DNA from 3 places in the Fusobacterium sp. FSA-380-WT-3A genome. Region 2 is predicted to be linked to each of the others. Evidence: riboswitches for the same ligand, from Rfam matches in the RefSeq annotation. Region 2 holds a riboswitch; each other region holds the start of a gene.

Region 1 (7,298 bases), on a different contig from region 2:
ACTAAAAGTGGAAATAAATTAAAGGGAACAGAAACTATAATTGTAAATATCCCAGAAGATGAGGTATTGGACTTAATCCCTGAGGATATTCCATTAAATATAATCTATCAAGATGATGATATTGTAGTAATCAATAAAGCTCCAAATATGGTAGTTCATCCAGCCCATGGAAATTATACAGGAACTTTGGTAAATGCTCTTTTATATCATATAAAAGATTTATCAACAATAAATGGTGTTATAAGACCAGGGATAGTTCATAGACTAGATAAAGATACAAGTGGAATTATTGTTGTGGCCAAAAATGATGAGGCTCATGGAAAACTATCAGAGATGTTTAAAGAAAAAACTTTAGAAAAAACTTATGTTTGTATAGCTAAAGGAATTTTTAAAGAGAAAAGTGGAAGAATTGAAACTCTTATTGGTAGAGACCCAAGAGATAGAAAAAAAATGTCTGTTGTAGAGGAAAGTGGAAAAATAGCTATTTCTAATTATGAAGTTTTAGATGAAAGTAAAAACCACTCTTTAGTAAAAGTTAGAATAGAAACAGGAAGAACTCACCAAATAAGAGTTCATATGAAATATTTAAATCATCCAATAATGGGGGATAGTACTTATGGAAGTGGAAATGACGGAGCAAATAGACAGATGTTACACTCCTATAGTTTAAAATTTACTCATCCAACAAAAAATATAGAGATGACAGCTATAGCTCCTTTATTAGATGATTTTAAAAAAGCAGCTAAAAGTGTTGGACTAGATATTAGTAAAATCGAAAATAATAATTAAAATAAAAAGACTGTTACAAAACTTTTGTAACAGTCCTTTTTATAATTTCTTATAATATACTTAAGATTAATTCTTTTAAAAATCCTACTACATCTACTCCAAACATAGATTCCAATATCATTTTTACTAAAACAATAGTAGTTACAACTAAGAATATTGGTTTGATAAATGAAGTTCCTTTACTAACAGCTACCTTAGCTCCTAAAGTGGCTCCAAAAACCATAATTATTCCTATTGGTATCGAATAAAAGAAATTTACCTTTCCTAAATAGATAAATAAAATCATACTGGCTAGATTACTTGTTAAATTTAAAATTTTGGCGTTTCCACTGGCATTAGTAAAATCTAATTTGAAAATTTTTATTAGTGCAAAAATTATAAATGAACCTGTACCAGGCCCAAAAAACCCATCATAGAATCCCATTATAAAAGCCATTAATTTTCCATTACGAATATTTATTTTATTAAGCCCTGTGAAATTATTTTCCTCTCCCATTTTTTTATTTATAAGAGTGTAGATAAGAACTAATAGTAACAACACAATAGCTATTGGATATAGATATTTAGAATCTATTAAAACAACAGTTCTAACTCCCATAAGAGCTCCAACAAAAGAAAAAGGAATCATTCTTTTAACCATTTCTTTATTTACTTTACCAGAAGTAGCAAATTTAAGACTACTAGCCACAGTACCTATACTAGAGGAAACTTTATTAGTTCCCAAAGCAATATGAGCTGGTAACCCAGAAGCTAAATAAGCTGGAACAGTTATTAATCCTCCACCACCAGCCACGGCGTCAATAAAAGCAGCGATAAAACAAGCCACTCCTAAAAATAGAAAAGTTCCCAAATCAATATTAGTAAAAAATTGTTCAAACATATCTCCACCCCTAAAAAATAATTATGATATTCTTTAAAATTATTATATTATTTTTTTTAATGATAGTCTATATTTTTGTTAATAAAAAGACCCCTAAGGGTCTTTAATTTTTTGTAACATAAAGAATGTATGGTCAAACTTAAAAAATAAAGTTTTTTCTAGCTATTAGAGATAACTAGAAAGCTTTAACAACTGAACCATTATATTTTTCCTCTATAAAATCAGCTACTTTTTCTGATTGTAGAGCTTTTACAAGAGATTTTATTTCAGGTTTATCTAAATCTTTTGTTCTTACAGCTATAATATTAGCATATGGAGACTCTTTACCTTCTATTACCAAAGCATCTTTAGTAGGATTTAATCCACCTTCCATAGCGAAGTTTCCATTTATTACAGCGAAATCTATATCAGTTAAAACACGAGGTAATTGAGCAGCTTCTAAAGGTTTAAATTTTAATTTCTTAGGATTTTTAGCTATATCAAACTCTGTTGAATAAAGATTTGTAGGGTCTTTTAAAGTTATAATTCCATTGTTGTGAAGAAGTATTAAAGCTCTTCCACCATTAGATGGGTCATTAGGTATAGCCACAGTTGCCCCTTTTTTAATATCATCAAGTGAAGAGTATTTTTTAGAGAATAGCCCTAATGGTTCTACATGGACATTTCCAGCATTAGCTAAATCTAATTTTCTTTCTTCAGCAAATTTTTCTAAATAAGGATAATGTTGGAAGAAGTTAGCGTCTAACTCCCCATCATTTAAAGCTAGGTTAGGAGTTACATAGTCAGTAAACTCTACTATTTTAAGTTCGATTCCCTCTTTTGCTAGTTCAGGTTTAACAACTTCTAATATTTCAGCATGAGGTACAGGAGTTGCTCCTACTTTTAAAGTAGCCCCAAAAGAAGTAGCTCCAAGAGCTAATGAAAGTAATCCAGTTAAAGCAAGTAGTCTAAAGTTTTTTTTCATAAACATCATCTCCTTAAAATTTTTATATAATTAAATATTATCTATTTTTTTTAATTCTATATACTAGATAGTTTCCAAAAGATTGAATAAGTTGAACTAAAATTATAATAACTATTACAGAGTAAATCATAATATCAGTTTTAAATCTTTGGTATCCAAATCTTATAGCTAAATCTCCAAGTCCTCCAGCTCCTATTGTACCAGCCATAGCTGAATATCCAATAAGATTTATAACTGTAACAGTAAGACCATGGATTAGATGAGGTAAAGTTTCAGGAATCATAACTTTAAATATTATAGTGAAGTTACTTGCTCCCATACTAGAACTTGCCTCAATAAGCCCTTTGTCAATTTCACTTAAAGCTCCCTCAACCATTCTAGCCACAAAAGGAGCTGCTGATATTGAAAGAGGTACTATAGCAGCTGTTACCCCTATAGTTGTACCAACTATTATTCTTGAAAGTGGAAATACACAAATCATAAGAATAATAAATGGGAAAGACCTTAAAGTATTGATACAAATTTCTAAAAATCTATTTAAAGTTGGTTTTTCTAAAATACTTCCTTGTCTAGTTACTACTAAAAGAATACCGATTGGAAATCCTATTGCCATTGAAAATATAGTTGAGAAGAATACCATGTATAAAGTCTCTAAAGTTGAAGTAAGAATCATATTAAATACCATCGTATATCACCTCCACAAAAACTCCCTCTTCTTTGAACCAATTTATAGCATCTTTTTGTTCATCTAAATGTCCAGAAAGTTCTATAAATAAGTGCCCTACTTGCATAGTAGAAAGATTTTCAATAGAACCTCCAATTATACTAAAGTCTATATCAAATTTCTTAATAGCTTTTGAAAGTATAGGTTCTTCAGCTATAGAACCAAGGAATTTAAGTTTAATGATACTTTTTCCCTCTCTCTTAACCAATTCAACAGTAGTTTGGTTATCGTTAGGAAGATTAGAAATTAACTCTTTTGTTATATCAGCTTGAGGAGCAGAGAAAATATGGTGTACTCCACCAGTTTCCACAATTTCTCCATTGGCCATAACAGCGACTTTATTACAAATATCTCTTATAACTTCCATTTGGTGAGTTATCATAACTACAGTAAGTCCAAGTTTCTTTTGAATATTTTTTATAAGTTCAAGAATAGATTTTGTAGTTTTAGGGTCTAAGGCTGAAGTTGCCTCATCTGAAAGTAATATTTCAGGGTTGTTTGCCAAGGCTCTAGCTATGGCTACCCTTTGTTTTTGTCCCCCACTTAATTGGCTAGGATAAGAATTTTTCTTTTCAGAAAGTTCTACAAGCTCTAAAAGTTCATCTACTCTTTTATCTATATCTTTTTTATTCCAATTAGCTATTTCAAGAGCAAAAGCTATATTTTCTCCTACTGTTCTTGAAGATAAAAGGTTGAAATGTTGGAATATCATTCCAATTTTCTTTCTTTTTTCAAGTAATTCTTGTTTTCCAAGAGAAACTATATTCACTCCATCTATTATTATCTCTCCACTAGTAGGCTCTTCAAGTCTGTTTAAGAGCCTAATAAGAGATGATTTTCCAGCTCCACTAAGTCCAATTATTCCGAAAATATCTCCTTTACTAATATGTAAATTGACATTTTTTACAGCATGAAGACCATTAGGATATATTTTGTTAGCATTCTTAATATAAATCATTTAACATCCCTCTTTTCTTTGATTGTGTAAAATAAAATTGTAAAAAAAAACTCTAAATTATCTACATCAAGATAACTTAGAGGATATTGCGATTGTTTATTGGTCATCGCCATCTATCTGGAATTAGCACCACACCAAAATAGTAGGTTGCTGAAACATCACAGGGCCAGTCCCTCAGTTTCTCTTGATGGATTATTTATTTGTTTGTGCTATGATATAATAAAAAAAGATATTTGTCAATAGAAAAATAAAAAAATCTAAAAAAAACTTGAAAAATCATGAAAATAATGTATGATAATCTTAAAGAGAACAAATTTCAAGTTATTATTGGAGGTAAACTTTGAAAAGAGAAGATTATATAAGTTGGGATGAATATTTTATGGGAGTTGCTTTACTTTCAGGTAAGAGAAGCAAAGACCCAGGAACTCAAGTAGGAGCTTGTATTGTTACTGAGGATAAAAAAATAGTTGGTGTAGGATATAATGGACTTCCTTTAGGTTGTAATGATGATGAACTTCCTTGGGATAGAGAGGGGGATTTTTTAGAAACAAAATATCCTTATGTTTGTCATGCTGAATTAAACGCCATACTTAACAGTACAAAGAGTTTAAAAGGTTGTACTTTATATGTAGCTCTTTTCCCATGTAATGAGTGTGCCAAAGCTATAATTCAAAGTGGGATAAAAGAGATAGTGTTTTTATCAGAAAAATATAGTGGGACCCCTACAGATATAGCCTCAAAAAAAATGCTTGATATGTCAGGGGTAAAATATAGAAAACTAAAAACAAATAGAAAAACTATAGTTCTAAATTTTGATGAATAAAAATAAAAGGGAGAAATACATAATGAGAAAACTTACAATAAAATGTCCAAACTGTAAAAAAAAGATGAGAATAATTAATAAACCAGCAAAGTTTAAATGTCCTTCTTGTGGACATATATATAAAGCTACTAGATTTTCTTTAATAGGAAATAATATTACAAGCTTTTTTATTGGGTTTGTTGACACTGTTAGAGATGCTAAAAATAATATTGTTTACAGATATAATTCAGCTAAGGCTACATACAGATATATGAGTCAACTTAAGAAAAATATGAAAAATGACCCTAATTGGTCAAATTATAGAAATCAACAAAGAGAAGAAAAACAAATGAGAGATGCCAATAAAAAATCTTTTAAAGATTTCTTTAAAAGAAAAAAATAAAACCAAAAAATATTCCTTTTAGGTATAAAAATTATTATATGATAAAATAGAAATTTTTATAAAAATATTAAGTTAATAAAGAAAATTTAAAATCTATGGTTATTTAAGAAAAAGAAAGCCTCAAAAAATTCCTTTTAGGTATAAAAATTATTATATGATAAAATAGAAATTTTTATAAAAATGTTAAGTTAATAAAGAAAATTAAAATCTATGGTTATTTAAGAAAAAGAAAGCCCCAAAAAATTCCTTTTAGGTATAAAAATTATTATATGATAAAATAGAAATTTTTATAAAAATATTAAGTTAATAAAAAAATTTAAAATTTATGGTTATTTAAGAAAAAGAAAGCCTCAAAAAATTCCTTTTAGGTATAAAAATTATTATATGATAAAATAGAAATTTTTATAAAAATATTAAGTTAATAAAAAAATTTAAAATTTATGGTTATTTAAGAAAAAGAAAGCCCCAAAAAATTCCTTTTAGGTATAAAAATTATTATATGATAAAATAGAAATTTTTATAAAAATATTAAGTTAATAAAAAAATTAAAATCTATGGTTATTAAGAAAAAGAAAGCCTCAAAAAATTCCTTTTAGGTATAAAAATTATTATATGTTATAATAAAAAATTTATTATAAAAATATATTTAATAAAATAATATTTAAAAAGTCATTTGTTTATATAATAATTTCTTGACTTTTAGAAAAAAACTGATATAATATTTCCATAAAATTAAAATGAAAGGAGATAAACATGAAAAGATTTTTAATAGCTGATGTTAACCCCACAGTACCTAGAGTGGATTTGCATTAATGATTTAGTTATCATAGATGCAAATCCTTATTGTGCTGAGGTTTGCATCTATGGCTATTGAAAACAAATGTTTATTTCATTATTATAAAGCCATTTAGATGTATTTCTAAATGGCTTTTTGTTTTTTAAGAAAAAGAGGTGAAAAATAGATGTTAAAAGTCCCGAGAATAAAAGGAATAGTAAATATAGATACCCTGAGTAAATAAAATTTTTAAAATATATGGAGGATAATATGGCAACAATAGAAACTTTAATAACTTTTGTGATTTATTTAATATTTTTAATGGCAGTAGGAATTTATTTTTATAAAAAAACTGAGACAGCTGAAGATTATGTTTTAGGTGGTAGAGGAATGGGTTCATGGGTTACAGCTCTATCAGCTCAAGCTAGTGACATGAGTGGTTGGTTATTGATGGGATTACCAGGAGCTGTATATATGACAGGGATGAGTCAAACTTGGACAGCTATAGGACTTACTTTAGGAACTTATCTAAATTGGAAAATTCTTGCTCCAAAATTAAGAGTTCAAACAGAAGAAACAGATAGTATGACACTACCTAATTTCTTAAGTAAAAAATTAGGAGACGATACAGGTACTATCAGAATATTCTCAGCTATAGTAATTTTATTTTTCTTTACAATCTATTCATCTTCTGGAATAGTAGCAGCTGGAAAATTATTTTCTAGTATATTAGGAATAGATTATAAATTAGCTATATTAATAGGAGTTGGAACTATAGTTTTCTATACTTTTATGGGTGGATACTTAGCTTGTTGTTGGACAGACTTTTTCCAAGGAACTTTAATGTTTTTAGCTATTTTAATAGTTCCTATATTAGCTTATTTTGTTGGTGGGGGAGTAGAAAATATCCAAACTATTTCACAATCTAGAAATATATCTTTAAGTTTATTTCATGGAAGCCATATAGGAATACTAGGTATTATTTCAGCTTTAGCTTGGGGAT
Region 2 (7,298 bases):
AGAAGAATTACAAAAATCTATAGATGATTGGAAAAATTATTCTTTTGTTACAGGAGAAAGTCCTTATGATTTACAAAAAAGAGTTGTTAAATTTATAGATGAGTTAGAAGATAATAAAACTTATTTGTTAGCAACTCATTGGGGGGTTATTTGTACCTTATTAAGTTACCATTTTTCAAATGGATTAGATAGTTATTGGAAATATAAAATAGATAATGGGAGTATTACAATAATTGAATTTAGAGAGAAATATCCTTTATTATGCCAATTAAATTTGAAAGGGGATTAACTTAAAATGAAAAGATTTGAAGAAAGTTTAAGGGAAATATCTTTTTTAAATAAAAATTCAGAAAGAGAATGTAAAGATATATTAGATAAAAAAATGAAACCAATAGGAAGTTTAGGGGTAATGGAGGAAATAGCTGAGAAATTAGCTGGGATATTGCCTTATAATTTAAAAAGTATAAAAAGAAAAGGTTGTCACATTGTAGCAGTAGCTGATAATGGGATAATAGAGGAAAAAATTTCTCCATGTCCAGAAGAATATACTAGATTAGTGACAGAAGAGATGGTAAATGGTTTTGCTCCTATAAGTTTATTTTGTAAAAATTTAGGAGTAGATTTAAAAGTTATTGATGTTGGAATGAAAAAAAGTCTTTCTAAAAAATATCCAAATTTTTATATTTCAAAAGTTGTTAATGGAAGTAAGAATTTCAGAAAAGAACCAGCATTAACTGTTAATCAAGTTATTGATACAATAGAAAACGGAATATTTACAATAGAAGAGTTAGAAGAAGAATATGATGTATTTTCTACAGGAGAAATGGGAATAGGAAATACTACAACTTCTTCAGCAATATTATATTCTCTAACAAGATGTAGTATAGATGATGCTGTTGGAAAAGGTTCTGGAGCTGAAGGAGAAATATTAGAAAATAAAAAAAGAGTAATTTTTGAAAGTTGTATTAGATATAATACTTTTCAAATGAATCCAATAGAAATTTTAAGTCATGTAGGTGGACTTGATATAGCTTTTATGGTTGGTTTGTATATTGGGGCAGCAAGATATAGAAAACTTATATTAGTAGATGGATTTATATCAGCTGTAGCAGCTTTGATTGCTACCAAATTAAATCCTATTATAAAAAATTATATTTTAGTTACTCATTTAAGTGAGGAACCAGGAATGAAATTAGTTTTAAAAGAACTTGGAAAAGAACCTTTTTTAAATATGAAAATGAGATTAGGAGAGGGAACAGGAGCTGTATTTGCTTATCCAATGATTTGGGGAGCAGTAGATATATATGAGAAAATGAAAACTCCAAAAGAGGTGTATGATTTATTCTTTTAATTTTTAATTGGGAGAAAAGATGGAAAAGAAAAGTCAAGATGGAAAAGAGGGACATAGAAAAAGATTACAAGAAAGATATTTAAGTAAAGGATATAAAGCGTTAGCTGATTATGAAATAGTTGAATTTTTACTTTTTTTATTGATTCCTAGAAAAGATACAAAAAATATAGCAAAAGAATTGATTGAAAAATTTAATTCTTTAAAAGGAATACTTGAAGCAGATATAAAAGAATTAAAAAGTATAAAAGGATTGGGAGAAGTATCAATAACATATTTAAAATTTTTAGGTGATATGTACAGATACTATTATGAAGAAAATATATTAAAAGAAAGAGAAAATAATCCTATAAGTATAAAAACTAAAAATCAATTAATAAATTATTTGAGGACAGATATTGGTATTTCAAAAATAGAGGAGTTTAAGGTTCTATTTTTAAATTCAAACAATGAAGTTTTAGGAATAGAAACTTTATTTCAAGGAACTATTGATAAAAGTGCTGTTTATCCAAGAAAAATTTTAGAAAGAGTTTTATTTTATAATGCACGTTCAATAGTATTTTCTCATAACCATCCATCAGGAAATACTACTCCATCGTCAAAGGATATAGAAATAACAAAGATGATGAAAGATTTTTTTAAAATGGTAGATGTAAGTATTTTAGACCATATAATAATATCAAAAGATTCTTATTTTAGTTTTTTAGAAGAGGGATTTATATAGATTAGGGGGATACATGAATAATAATATAGAAAATTTAGAAAATAAAGATATAGAAGTAAAAGTAGAAGAATTTGTAGAAAAAAAAGAAGAAATAGTTGAAATAATAGAAGAAAATACAGAAGAAATAGTAGAAGAAGTACAAGAAGAGAAGTTTTATACAGTTGTAGGTGTAATTTTTGAAATTACTAAAAAAAGATATTATTTTGAAGTTGTAAATAAAGATGAAGTTTATAAAAAAGGAGATAAAGTATTAGTAGATACAGTAAGAGGGCAAGAGATAGGAGTAATATATAATACACCTATGGTACTTTCTGAAAAATTATTAGTACTACCTTTGAAACCTGTCTTAAAGAAAGCAAGTGAAGAAGAGATAAAAAAATATGAGGATTTAAGAAAAGAAGCTGAAAAAGCTCAAATAATTTGTAAAGAAAAAATAGTTACTCATAAATTACCAATGAAACTTATAAATACAGAGTTTACTTTTGATAAAACAAAACTTATTTTTTATTTTACAGCAGAGGGAAGAATTGATTTCAGAGATTTAGTAAAAGATTTGGCTAACATATTTAAGCTTAGAATAGAATTACGTCAAATTGGTGTAAGAGATGAAGCTAGAATTTTAGGAGATATAGGAGTTTGTGGAAAAGAGTTATGTTGTAGAACTTTTATTAATAAATTTAATTCTGTATCAATAAAAATGGCTAGAGACCAAGGACTTGTAATAAATCCATCTAAAATATCTGGAGTTTGTGGAAGATTACTTTGTTGTATAAATTACGAATATCAACAATATGAAGAAGCTTTAAAATCATTCCCAGCTGTAAATCAAATGGTAAAAACAGAAAAAGGAGAAGGAAAAGTAATCAGTATAAGTCCACTTAATGGTTTTTTATATGTAGATTTACCAAATATAGGTATAACTAAATTTGATATAGAAGAAGTCAAATTTAATAGAAAAGAAGCTAAAAAATTACAAAACGAAAGTCCTATTGTATCAGAAGATGGAAGTAATTTGGCACTTCTAGAAAAAGAGTAAGATATGGAAGAAATTGTAAATATAACAACTTTTGACGATGATATAAAAATATATCAATTAATAGATGGATTTAGGTTTTCTGTAGACCCAATAATTTTAGTAGATTTTTTTGAAGGAAATCCAGAAAAAAAAGTACTAGATATAGGAAGTGGTTCTGGAATAATTCCTATATTATTAGCTAAAAGAAAAAATATGAAAAATATTACAGGGATAGAAATTCAAAAGGAATCCTTAGATATTTTTAAGAGGAATGTTTCAGAAAATAAATTAGAAAAAAATATAGAGATTGTCTATGGAGATGTAAAGGAATATAGTAAATCAAATTATTATGATTATATTATTTCCAATCCTCCTTATATGTCTTTAGATGGGAAAAAAATTTCTGAGAATGAAAATAAAAAGATTTCTCGTCACGAAATTAAATTAAATTTAGGAGAATTAATAAAAAATAGTAAAAGACTTTTAAAACCAAGAGGGGAACTTTTTTTAGTGCATAGAAGTTTTAGATTATCAGAAATTATAAAAGAACTAGAAAAAAATAATTTTTCTCCTAAAAAAATAAAATTTGTTTACTTTGATAGAAATAAAAATTCTAATCTTATTTTAATTCAGGCATCAAAAGGGAGAAAAAATAAGTTAGAAGTAGTACCACCATTATTTTTGGAAGAGGAAGGATACTAAAAATAAATATTGACAATTTTAATAAAGTATTATATAATAAATCTTGACCATCAAGAGAGACGGAGGGAATGGCCCTGTGATGTCTCAGCAACCTACTATTTTGTGTGGTGCTAATTCCAGTTAGATGGGGATTATTTGTAAGATTATATCCCTTTCGTTGGAAAGGGATTTTTTATTTTTAAATTATTTTTGATTTTATTATTAGGAGGAATTAATGGAAGATTTAATTTACTTTACATCTGAATGTGTATCACCAGGACATCCAGATAAAGTAGCAGACCAAATATCAGATGCTGTTTTAGACGCTTGTTTAAAAGATGACCCAAATTCTAGGGTAGCTTGTGAAGTATTTTGTACAACAGGTCAAGTTATTGTTGGTGGAGAGATAACAACAAAAACTTACATAGATATTCAAGATATAGTTAGAAAAAAAATTCATGAAATAGGGTATAGACCAGGAATGGGATTTGATGATAACTGTGGAGTATTTAGTTCAATACATTCTCAATCTCCAGATATAGCTATGGGAGTAGATGTAGGAGGAGCTGGAGACCAAGGAATAATGTTTGGAGGAGCTGTAAAAGAAACTCCAGAATTAATGCCTTTAGCATTAGTTTTATCAAGAGAAATTTTAAAATTATTAGTTGAATTAAGAAATGAAGGAGTACTTACTTGGGCAAGACCAGATGCAAAATCTCAAGTAACATTAGCTTATGATAGAGAAGGAAATATAAAATTTGTTGATACAATAGTAGTTTCAGTTCAACATAATCAATTTGTAACACAAGAACAAATTCATCATGATGTAAGAGAATTAGTAATAAAACCTGTATTGGAAAAATATAATTTAAAATTTGAAGATGTTAAAAAAATATTTATAAATCCTACAGGAAAATTTGAAATTGGAGGACCTCATGGAGATACAGGGCTTACAGGAAGAAAAATAATAGTTGATACTTATGGTGGATACTTTAGACATGGTGGAGGAGCTTTTTCTGGAAAGGACCCTTCAAAAGTAGATAGGTCAGCAGCTTATGCAGCTAGATGGGTAGCTAAAAATATAGTAGCTTCAGGATTAGCTGATAAATGTGAGGTACAATTATCTTATGCAATAGGAGTAGTAGAACCTACATCAGTAAAAGTTGATACTTTTGGAACAGGAAAAGTAGATGAAATAGAATTGGCAAAAGGGGTTTCAAAAATATTTGACTTAACACCAAGAGGAATTGAAAGAGACTTAAAACTTAGAAGTTGTGAATTTAGATATCAAGATTTAGCAGCATTTGGGCATATAGGAAGAACAGATATAGAACTTCCTTGGGAACAATTAAATAAAGTTGAAGAATTAAAAAATTATTTTAATAAGTAATTAAAGAAAAGGATATTGTATTTATACAATATCCTTTTTATTTTAAATTTTAAAAAATAAAAATAGCTTTCTATGATACCATAGAAAGCTATTAGAAGCTTTAATCATTTAGTTTACTAAAATTTTTTGAATTTATTTATTTAGCTTTCTTTTTACAAGTTCTTTTTTTCTTAGGTTCTTCTTTTTTTACATTTAATCTATCAGATAAGTCTTTACCAACTTTAAATTTTATATAGTTTTTAGGAGTTATTTTAATAGGCTCCCCTGTTCTAGGGTTAATTCCTTCAGCTCTTTTTGTAGTTTTTCTTTCGAAAGTTCCTAGCCCTCTAAAAACTAAAACTTCTTCTTTTGCAAGTGCTTCTTTTAATACTTCTACAAAAACTTCTACTTGTCTTTTTGCTTCTTCTTTACTAGGCAAATTAGCCTTTTTCATAAACAATTCTGCAAATTCTACTTTTTTCATGATTCCTCCCTTTAAAAATATAAATAAATATTAAAGTATCTTAAGTTATTATATAAGACTCAAAAAAAATATATTTTGTTTAATTTTTTTTAAATTTTTTTTATTTATTATTTTAAATTTCTTTTACTTATGAATAATTCTATATCCACGAGGTGTTATTATCTTATTTTTTAAAATAAAACTATTAGAATTTCCTATAATAACTGTAGAAAACATATTTATTTCATAGTTTAACATATTTTCTAAAGTAGTTATAACAAAATTTTCTTCCTCTCTACCAACATTTCTAGCTATCAATACAGGAGTATCTTTAGATTTATATTTTAACATTATATCTCTAGCTTCATTTATAAGAAATTCTCTACCTTTACTTTTTGGATTATAAAGAGTAATTACAAAATCTCCTTGAGAAGCCAAATCAATTCTTTTTTTAATGATTTCCCAATCTGTTAAAAGATTACTAAGAGAGATATTGACACTATCATGTACAATAGGTGCCCCTCCTAAACTAGCTGAGGCATTAGAGGAAGTTACTCCAGGAATTATTTCTATTTCAATATTGCTATTTTTTGCTACTTCTAACATAAGTCCAGCCATTCCATAAACTCCAGGGTCACCAGAGCTAATAAGAGATACAGTTTTTCCATCCTCTGCTAACTTTAAAGTCTCTTCACATCTTTCTACTTCTTTTTTCATAAAAGATTTTATCAGTAATTTTTCTGGAAATAAATCTTCTACAAGAGAGATATAAGTTTTATATCCTATTATTATATCTGAATTTTTTAAAGTTTCATAAGCTTTAAAAGTCATATTTTCTTTATTTCCTGGTCCTATTCCTACCACATAAATTTTACCCATCTTTTCTTGTTTCCTCCTGAAATATTGATATAGTAATTCCATCATATTTTATTTTTTCTGCTATAATTTCTCCTTTTTTTCCAGAAGCTAGCATAGCACAAGGGCCTGATACAGAACCTATCCCTAAAGTTTTTTCCACAAACTCTGATTTTTTAAATTTATTTTCTACCTTTTTTATTTCATCTTTAGAAATAATTTTTAAGTCAATATTAAAGTATTTAGAAGTTTCTATTATTCCAATTTCATCTTTTTTTATATCAATAGTTCCTAAAACCTTTAAAGATTTTTCTGAAATATTATATTTTTCCAAAGAGTTTTTTATTGCAAAAATTATTTTATCTTTAGGTGTTCCTCTCTTACAGCCTATTCCAATAGATATATTTTTTGGAAAAATTTGAGTTATTTCAATATTTTTTTGATTTGAAATAATAATTACTCCTTTTGGATTTTCATTTGAAATATTTTCTGGAACTTTTATTTCAATTTTTTCTCCAGCTACTATAAGACTTGTAACTTTTTTAGCACTCTCTAAAGATTCTAATTTTCCATTTATTTTCATGGCGATTGTATCAACAGCAATTTTTCCTGAAATATCTGAAGATGTTGTCAAAACAGGGATTGAATTTAGCATAGAACTTATCTCTTTTGTTAAATTATTTCCTCCACCTAAATGTCCTGAAAGAATAGGAATTACAAAATCTCCATTTTCATCTACTACTAATACACAAGGGTCAGAGTCTTTAGAGTTAATAAAAGGTGCTATACTTCTTACAGCTATTCCTGTGGCTGTTATAAAAATAAAACCAAAATATTTTTGAA
Region 3 (7,298 bases), on a different contig from region 2:
TCTCTTTCTGAATCTAAACTAACATCTACTTTTCCAGCTGGAATAGGACCATTTCCGTCTAAATCTAAATTATAATGTCCTGTTCCTTCTAAAGCTCTTGTTGCATAAATAAATCTAACTCCTCCAGCAACAGAGAATTTTTCATTAACCTTTTGAGCCATTCCTAAGTTTAAATTATAATAAAAAGATGAACCTTTTACTTTACTTCCTCCTAAATAATCTACTGTTGTGTTTGGTAATTTTTCTCTAAAAGTTTTTTCTATTCCTTCTCCAATAACTTCAAAAGCTGATATTCCATTATCATATTTTAAACTTCCTCCACCAGCAGCTATACCACCATGTAAGAAATAACTTCTATCTCCATCTTTTTTTACTATTTGAATACTTGGAACCATTACTGATGGATAATCACTATTGTGGGAATCTCTTATTGGATTTCCTGTTGATACATCTATAGTATTTGTATTCATAGTATAATCTTTAAATACTGTTTGAGTGTTTACTTTTACATAAAGTCCATCTTCCATAAAAGCTGTTCCAGCCGGATTATAGAAAGCTCCTGATGTTCCAATTTTTCCTGTCATTGAAGCGTGGGCAAAATATTCAGCGTCTTGTTGAGCTAAGTAGTCAATACTTCCAGCATAAACATTTACTGAAGCTATTAAAGCCATTAACATAAGTGTTTTTTTCATTTTTTTCTCCTTGATTTATATAATTTTTTATTATTTTTCTGAATTTATTTTCATAGCTTGTTTTAAAATAAGATAACCAACTTCACGAAGCTCACTTTCAATCATTTCATAAGTTGGATTATAAAATCCTGAACAAATTAAACAAGCAAATCCGTGAGTGTACCACCAACCTTTTCTTATCATCCAATTGATAGTACTATCTTTTAAAACATTATATTTGTCACTTTCTTTAAATCCTTTATAAACTAAATTTATCAAATCTCTAGTAATTTCATTTAAAAATTCTTCTGATAAATTCTCTCTCATAAATATAGCTCTGAATAAAGCTTTTTCCTCTTTAGCAAAAAGACAAATTCCTATTCCTATATTTAAAAGTCCAAGTTCTGTATAATTAATTTTTACTTTATCCAGTAGTTTGTTTTTAGCAAGTAATGAAAGTTCATTTTTTAAATCTGACATTGATTTGAAATTAGAGTAGACACCTATAGTAGATATTCCCAACTCGTTGGCTATTGTTCTAGCTGAGATTTTTTTCATTCCCTCTCTTACTAAAATTTCGTATGCTTTATTTAATATTTCCTCTCTTGTGAACTTTAATTTTCTTCCCATAAAAAACTCCTTTTTATTCTTTTCATAACATTATTATAAAATAAAAAAACATATTTTCTACGAACAAAAAAAATTATACTATATATTTCCTTAAAAAGTCAATATATAAATAATTTTTATTTTTTATTTCATAACATTATTATTTTTTTTCATTATAATTTATCAATATTAAAATTACAATAGTAATATATAAACTTATAAAAAAAAAGAAATCATAATTGATTTCTTTTTATATTTTTTCTTTATCGTAATTTATAAACATCATTATAAAAACTATCATTAATCCAATTACAGAAAAAAGGACAGATTTTTCTAAATATTTCTTTGTAATAATAGCTCCTATCATTCCACCTATTATAAAAAAAGTTATAATTCCAAAGTAATTCATACTACTTTTTAAATCTTCTTTATTTTTTATTACCAAAGATTTATAAAGAGCTTCACTTGCACTTCTCAAATTTCCTGTACACATAGTTGAAGCATAGGCTTTACCTCTAAACTTCCTAAAAGACTCTACCTGAAGTGAACACACAAAAGATATTAATACATTTGCTAAAATATCTAAATCTCCAATAGGAATAAAAGCTACTATTATTAAAATTATCATCTCCAATAATAATATACTTTGTCGCCAATGTAAAAATTCTTTATTATATTTTTTTCTAAAAAACTCTGACAAAAGAACTCCAATCACAAAAGCCATTATAGGAGTAAAATATTCTAAAGCACTTTCCCATCTTTTCTCTATGAGATTTATTCCAAATAAAACTATGTTTCCTGTTTGAGCATTAGCAAAAACTTTTCCTCTACATATATAAGTATAGGCATCTAAATAACCTCCAACAACAGCTAAAATTAGACCTACCCTATATCGTTCAGACATCTGAAATATCTTGTTCATTTTTATCACCTCATTGTATGTAATTCCAACTTTATTATAGCATAAAGAAAAAATAAAAAAAATAGTTGACAAATCTATTTTTTTATTATATCATACACAAAATAAAAAATATCCATCAAGAGAAACTGAGGGACTGGCCCTATGATGTTTCAGCAACCTACTTTGTAAAGTGTGGTGCTAATTCCATGTAGATGGTTTAGATTAATAATCTATTCCTTATATCTCTAAATTTTCTTGATGAAAAATTTAGAGATTTTTTATTAAGAGTGATATTTTTTATAATTTAAAAAATTTTAAGGAGATGATAATATGACAAACTTATCAAAAAAATTATTTACAACACTTGTGGCTTTTTCTCTACTAGGAAATTATTCATTTTCTAAGACTCTTAAAGTAGGAGCTTCACCTGTTCCTCATGCTGAAATTTTAGAGGCTGTAAAACCTCAATTAAAAGAAAAAGGAATAGATTTAGAAATTATTGAATTTAATGAATATGTTACTCCTAATTTAGCTTTAGCTGATGGAGATTTAGATGCAAACTTTTTCCAACATACACCTTATCTTGAAAAATTTAAAACAGAGAGAAATTTAAAAATTTCTCAAATTGGGGAAGGAATTTTTATCTCTCCAATAGCTGTATTTTCTGACAAATATAAATCATTAGATGAAATAAAAAAAGGTGGAGTTATAGCTATTCCTAGTGACCCTACAAATGGTGGAAGAGCTTTATTACTTCTTCATAATAAAGGAATTATTACTTTAAAAGACCCTACAGACCTTAGTGCTACTGAATTTGATATCATAAAAAATCCTAAAAAATTAAAATTCAAATCTATTGAAGCTCCTCAACTTCCTCGTGTAATAAAAGATGTTGATGTGGCTGTTATAAATTGTAACTATGCTCTTCAAGCTAATTTAGACCCTATAAAAGATTCTATTGCCATTGAAGGAGCTGAATCTCCTTATGCCAATGTTGTAGCTGTTAGAGATGAAAATTTAAATGATTCTGAGGTAAAAACTTTAGTTGATGAACTTAGAACTGAAAATATTAAAAAATTTATAAATGAAAAATATAAAGGTTCTGTAATAGCAACTTTCTAACTTGAGTTGATAATTTTGGGAAAATTTATCATATTAAAGTAAGATAAGATTAAAAATAAAGAAGGTGTTACAAATTAATTTGTAACACCCATCTTATTTTGAAATATTTAATTTATATTTTTTCTAATATATCCACAACTTCTTCTATTGATAATTTTCCAAAACGAAGGTCTTTATCATTTATAACCATTGCTGGTACACTTAATATATCATATTTTTTCTTGAAATCTTTGTGAGCAAATACATCTATTACTTCTACTTCAACATTTGGATTTTCAACAGCTATTCTTTGAGTTGATTGAACTGTCTCAGGACATCTAGTACAATTTAATGAAATTCCTATTTTTATATTTAATTTTTTATCTATTTTAGATATTCTTTCAATTAATGAATCACTTATTTTTTGTCCTGGTCCTGATACATTATACATAGCTAAAATAAATGAATTTAATTCATGTCCTGTAGGAACAGTTGTATATTTTATTCTTGAAAATTCCCCTTTATCATTTAATATAGCAATAGCAGGTAATTTTTCTAAATCAATACCTTTTTGTGCTAATTCTATATCTGTTTTTTCATAAATTTTAACTTGAATTTTATCATTTGTACTTCCAATCTCTTTTGCCATTTGAATTATATCAGAAGTTTCTTCTAAATCTTCACCTTTTATTACAGCTAATTCTATTTTATTTTGGAATACCTTAGTTACTTCTCTTAGTTGTTCTTTTAGATTTTCATCTAACATTTCTTTTCTTTCTTCACTTTCAACTTCTTTTTCTTCTATTTTCTCTTCTTTTTTCAATCCTAATTTTTCTCTAAGTTCAAAAACATATTTTTCTATATTACTAGAAGCTATAGCTCCATCTGAAACTGCTGTAACAACTTGTCTTAATTTTTTAGGTCTAATATCTCCTATAGCATATACTCCTGATGTACTAGTCATTAAATCTTCATTTGTTAAAATAAATCCTTGTTTATCTATTTCTATGTGGTCTTTAAAAATTTTGCTTTGAGGTTCATATCCAACAAAAATAAATATTCCAAATGTTTCTCCATCTTCAGGAATAAATTCTTCAGTTTCGTTAGTAATATTATTTTTTAAAAGTATTTTTCTTAAAAATTTATCTCCTGTAGCCTCTACAACTTCTGTATTAAACCTAACATCTATTTTTGGATGAGCTAAAACTTTATCAGCTATTGTTCTGGCACAAGTAAAATCTGGTTCTCTAACTATAACATGAACTTTTTTAGCATATTTAGTTAAAAATATAGCTTCTTCAGCTGCAGCAAATCCTCCACCTATTACAAATACATCTAATCCTGTGAAAAATTCTCCATCACATGTAGCACAATATGCTACTCCTCTACCTGAATATTCTATTTCTCCAGGAAAATTTAATTTTCTTGGAGAAGCTCCTGTTGCTATAACAACTGATAATCCTTTGTATTCTTTTCCTGATTTTGTTTTTATGACTTTTATATCATCTTCTAAATTCATATCAATAACTTCATCTTGAACAAAATCATTTTTAAAATTTTTAGCTTGTTCTTTTATTTTATCAACTAACTCACTTCCAGAAATCTCTTTTATTCCTGGAAAGTTAACAACTTCACTAGTTATTTTTATCTGTCCACCTTTTTCTTCTTTTTCTATAATAAGAACATCTAACTTGGCTCTCCCACCATATATTCCAGCTGTAAGTCCAGCTGGACCTCCTCCTATTACAATCATATCGTAAATTTTTTCCATATTCCCTCCTCTATAAAGAAAAGATGTTACTTAAAAAAGCAACATCTTTTTAAATCTTAAAGTTTTCCAACTAAGTCAATTGATGGTTTTAAACTTTCTTTTCCTGGTTTCCATTTAGCTGGACAAACCTCTCCATGTTCTCTTACAAATTTAGCTGCTTGTAATTTTCTTAATAATTCACTAGCTTCTCTTCCTATTCCATTAGCATGAACTTCATAAGCTTGGATAACTCCTTCTGGATCTATAATGAAACTTCCTCTTAATGCTAATCCTTCTTCTTCAATCATAACTTCAAAAGCTCTTGATAATTTTCCTGTTGGGTCAGCTATCATTGGATATTGAACTTTTTTAATTCTTTCAGAAGTATCATGCCAAGCTTTGTGAACAAACTCTGTATCTGTTGAAACTGAATATACTTCACATCCTTCTTTTTTAAATTCTTCATATAAATTAGCTAAATCTTCTAACTCTGTTGGACATACGAAAGTAAAGTCAGCTGGATAGAATACTACTGCAGCCCATTTCCCTTTCATTGATTCATTTGTTATCTCTATAAAATCTCCATTTTGGTACGCTTTCACTTTAAATTCTTCAACTTTTTTTCCTATTAAAGACATAATCTTCCTCCTATTTAAAATTTATTGTTATTTGTATTGATTACAAATTTATTATAGCAACTATTAAATAATTTGTCAATACTTTTTTTTGATTTTCAAAATATTTTTTTGAAAATTTATAAATAATTATTACATTAAAAAAATTATTTATGTTTATTCTAAATTTATAAAAAGTAAAAAAATTTTATAATTAAAAATTAGATTTATATTAAGTTAAATAAAAGAGTTATTGTTCTCAATTTAATTTATTATTAAGTACAATAACTCCTCTAATATTTTTATTCTATTGTTTTTCTAGAATCTCTATCATTTCTTCTAATGACATTTGACCAAAATAGATATTTTTTTCATTTACCACTATAGCAGGAACTCCTACTATATCATGTTTCTTTTTAAATTCTTTATGTGTTAATACATCTATTATTTCAACTGATACATTTTTATTTCTTGAAACAATAAATTGAGTAGCTTGAACTGTATCTGGACATCTAGTGCATTTCAATGAAACTCCTATTTGTACATTTATTTTCTTTTCTATCTTATCTATTCTTTCCAACAACTCTTCTTTTACTTCATCACCAGGACCAGCTATATTATATAAAGCTTGCATAAAAGAATTTAATTCATGTTCTAAAGGAATTGTAGAATATTTTATTCTAGAATATTCATTGTCTTTATTTAAAATAAATACTGCTGGCAATCTTTCTAAAAGAAATTTTTCATTTATTTCTGGAGAACTTCTTTCATATACAAAAACTTTTATTTTTTCAGTTAAACTGCTTAGTTCTCTAAGTAATTCTTCCAAAGCCCTACTTTTCTCTAAATCTTCACCTTTTACCATTACAAGATTTAGTGAAGTTTTAAATCTTTTTGTAAGTTCTACAATTTGTTTCTTCATATTATTATCTAAAATTCCATTTTCTTCTAAATCATCATCTTCTCTTTCTACTTTTGGAAGATTTAATTTATTTCTCAATTCAAAAATATATTTTTCTATTCTTGAGATTGCTGTTCCTCCATCTGATACTGCTGTAACTAACTGTCTTAACTCTTTTGGTCTAATATCCCCTACAGCATAAACTCTTTCCACATTAGTTTCCATATATTCATTTGTTTTTATATATCCCTCTTCAGTTAATTCTATTATTCCTTTATAAATATCTGTTTGTGGAACAAAGCCTATAAAAATAAATAAACCTATATTTTCATTATTTTCTGAAACAACTTCTGTTATCTCTCCAGTAACATTATTTTTCATTTTTATTTTTCTAAGAAGATTATCTCCTTCAGCACTAATAATTTCTGTATTAAATTTAACTTCTATTTTAGGATTTTTTAATACTTTATCAGCAATTGTTTTAGCACAAGTAAATTCTGGTTCTCTTGCTAATATATGTACTTTCTTTCCATATCTTGTTAAAAATATTGATTCCTCTGCTGCTACGAATCCGGCCCCTACAACAAAAATATCTTTATCTTTAAAAAATTCTCCATCACAAATAGCACAATAACTAACCCCTTTTCCTAAAAATTCATCTTCCCCAATAAAATTTAATTTTTTATGAGTTATTCCACTAGCTATTATTATACTTAGTCCTTTATATTCTCCTAATTTTGTAATAACTTTT

What was found. A riboswitch is a leader RNA that binds a small molecule or an ion and turns the genes downstream of it on or off. The one in region 2 is predicted to bind S-adenosylmethionine.
Region 1: it holds a riboswitch for S-adenosylmethionine, as region 2 does, so the genes downstream of both, HF862_RS08990 (methionine ABC transporter ATP-binding protein) here and metK (methionine adenosyltransferase) in region 2, are expected to answer to the same signal.
Region 3: it holds a riboswitch for S-adenosylmethionine, as region 2 does, so the genes downstream of both, HF862_RS03585 (MetQ/NlpA family ABC transporter substrate-binding protein) here and metK (methionine adenosyltransferase) in region 2, are expected to answer to the same signal.

What each region holds. Positions count from the first base shown of each region.
Region 1 covers NZ_JABAFQ010000018.1:26,766-34,063, forward strand. The annotation lists gene HF862_RS08970 (RluA family pseudouridine synthase) at 1-789, shown strand, start outside; gene HF862_RS08975 (TSUP family transporter) at 839-1,669, opposite strand; gene HF862_RS08980 (MetQ/NlpA family ABC transporter substrate-binding protein) at 1,845-2,633, opposite strand; gene HF862_RS08985 (methionine ABC transporter permease) at 2,671-3,318, opposite strand; gene HF862_RS08990 (methionine ABC transporter ATP-binding protein) at 3,308-4,315, opposite strand; SAM riboswitch class I at 4,422-4,509, opposite strand; gene HF862_RS08995 (deaminase) at 4,695-5,138, shown strand; gene HF862_RS09000 (hypothetical protein) at 5,161-5,520, shown strand; gene putP (sodium/proline symporter PutP) at 6,566-7,298, shown strand, end outside.
Region 2 covers NZ_JABAFQ010000015.1:12,599-19,896, forward strand. The annotation lists gene HF862_RS08260 (histidine phosphatase family protein) at 1-289, shown strand, start outside; gene cobT (nicotinate-nucleotide--dimethylbenzimidazole phosphoribosyltransferase) at 296-1,351, shown strand; gene radC (DNA repair protein RadC) at 1,371-2,072, shown strand; gene HF862_RS08275 (stage 0 sporulation family protein) at 2,173-3,108, shown strand; gene HF862_RS08280 (tRNA1(Val) (adenine(37)-N6)-methyltransferase) at 3,112-3,789, shown strand; SAM riboswitch class I at 3,834-3,920, shown strand; gene metK (methionine adenosyltransferase) at 4,004-5,158, shown strand; gene HF862_RS08290 (HU family DNA-binding protein) at 5,295-5,621, opposite strand; gene cobJ (precorrin-3B C(17)-methyltransferase) at 5,745-6,479, opposite strand; gene cbiG (cobalt-precorrin 5A hydrolase) at 6,472-7,298, opposite strand, start outside.
Region 3 covers NZ_JABAFQ010000003.1:86,453-93,750, forward strand. The annotation lists gene HF862_RS03570 (OmpP1/FadL family transporter) at 1-692, opposite strand, end outside; gene HF862_RS03575 (TetR/AcrR family transcriptional regulator) at 723-1,301, opposite strand; gene HF862_RS03580 (YoaK family protein) at 1,531-2,202, opposite strand; SAM riboswitch class I at 2,312-2,400, shown strand; gene HF862_RS03585 (MetQ/NlpA family ABC transporter substrate-binding protein) at 2,512-3,303, shown strand; gene HF862_RS03590 (FAD-dependent oxidoreductase) at 3,416-5,053, opposite strand; gene ahpC (alkyl hydroperoxide reductase subunit C) at 5,110-5,670, opposite strand; gene HF862_RS03600 (FAD-dependent oxidoreductase) at 5,954-7,298, opposite strand, start outside.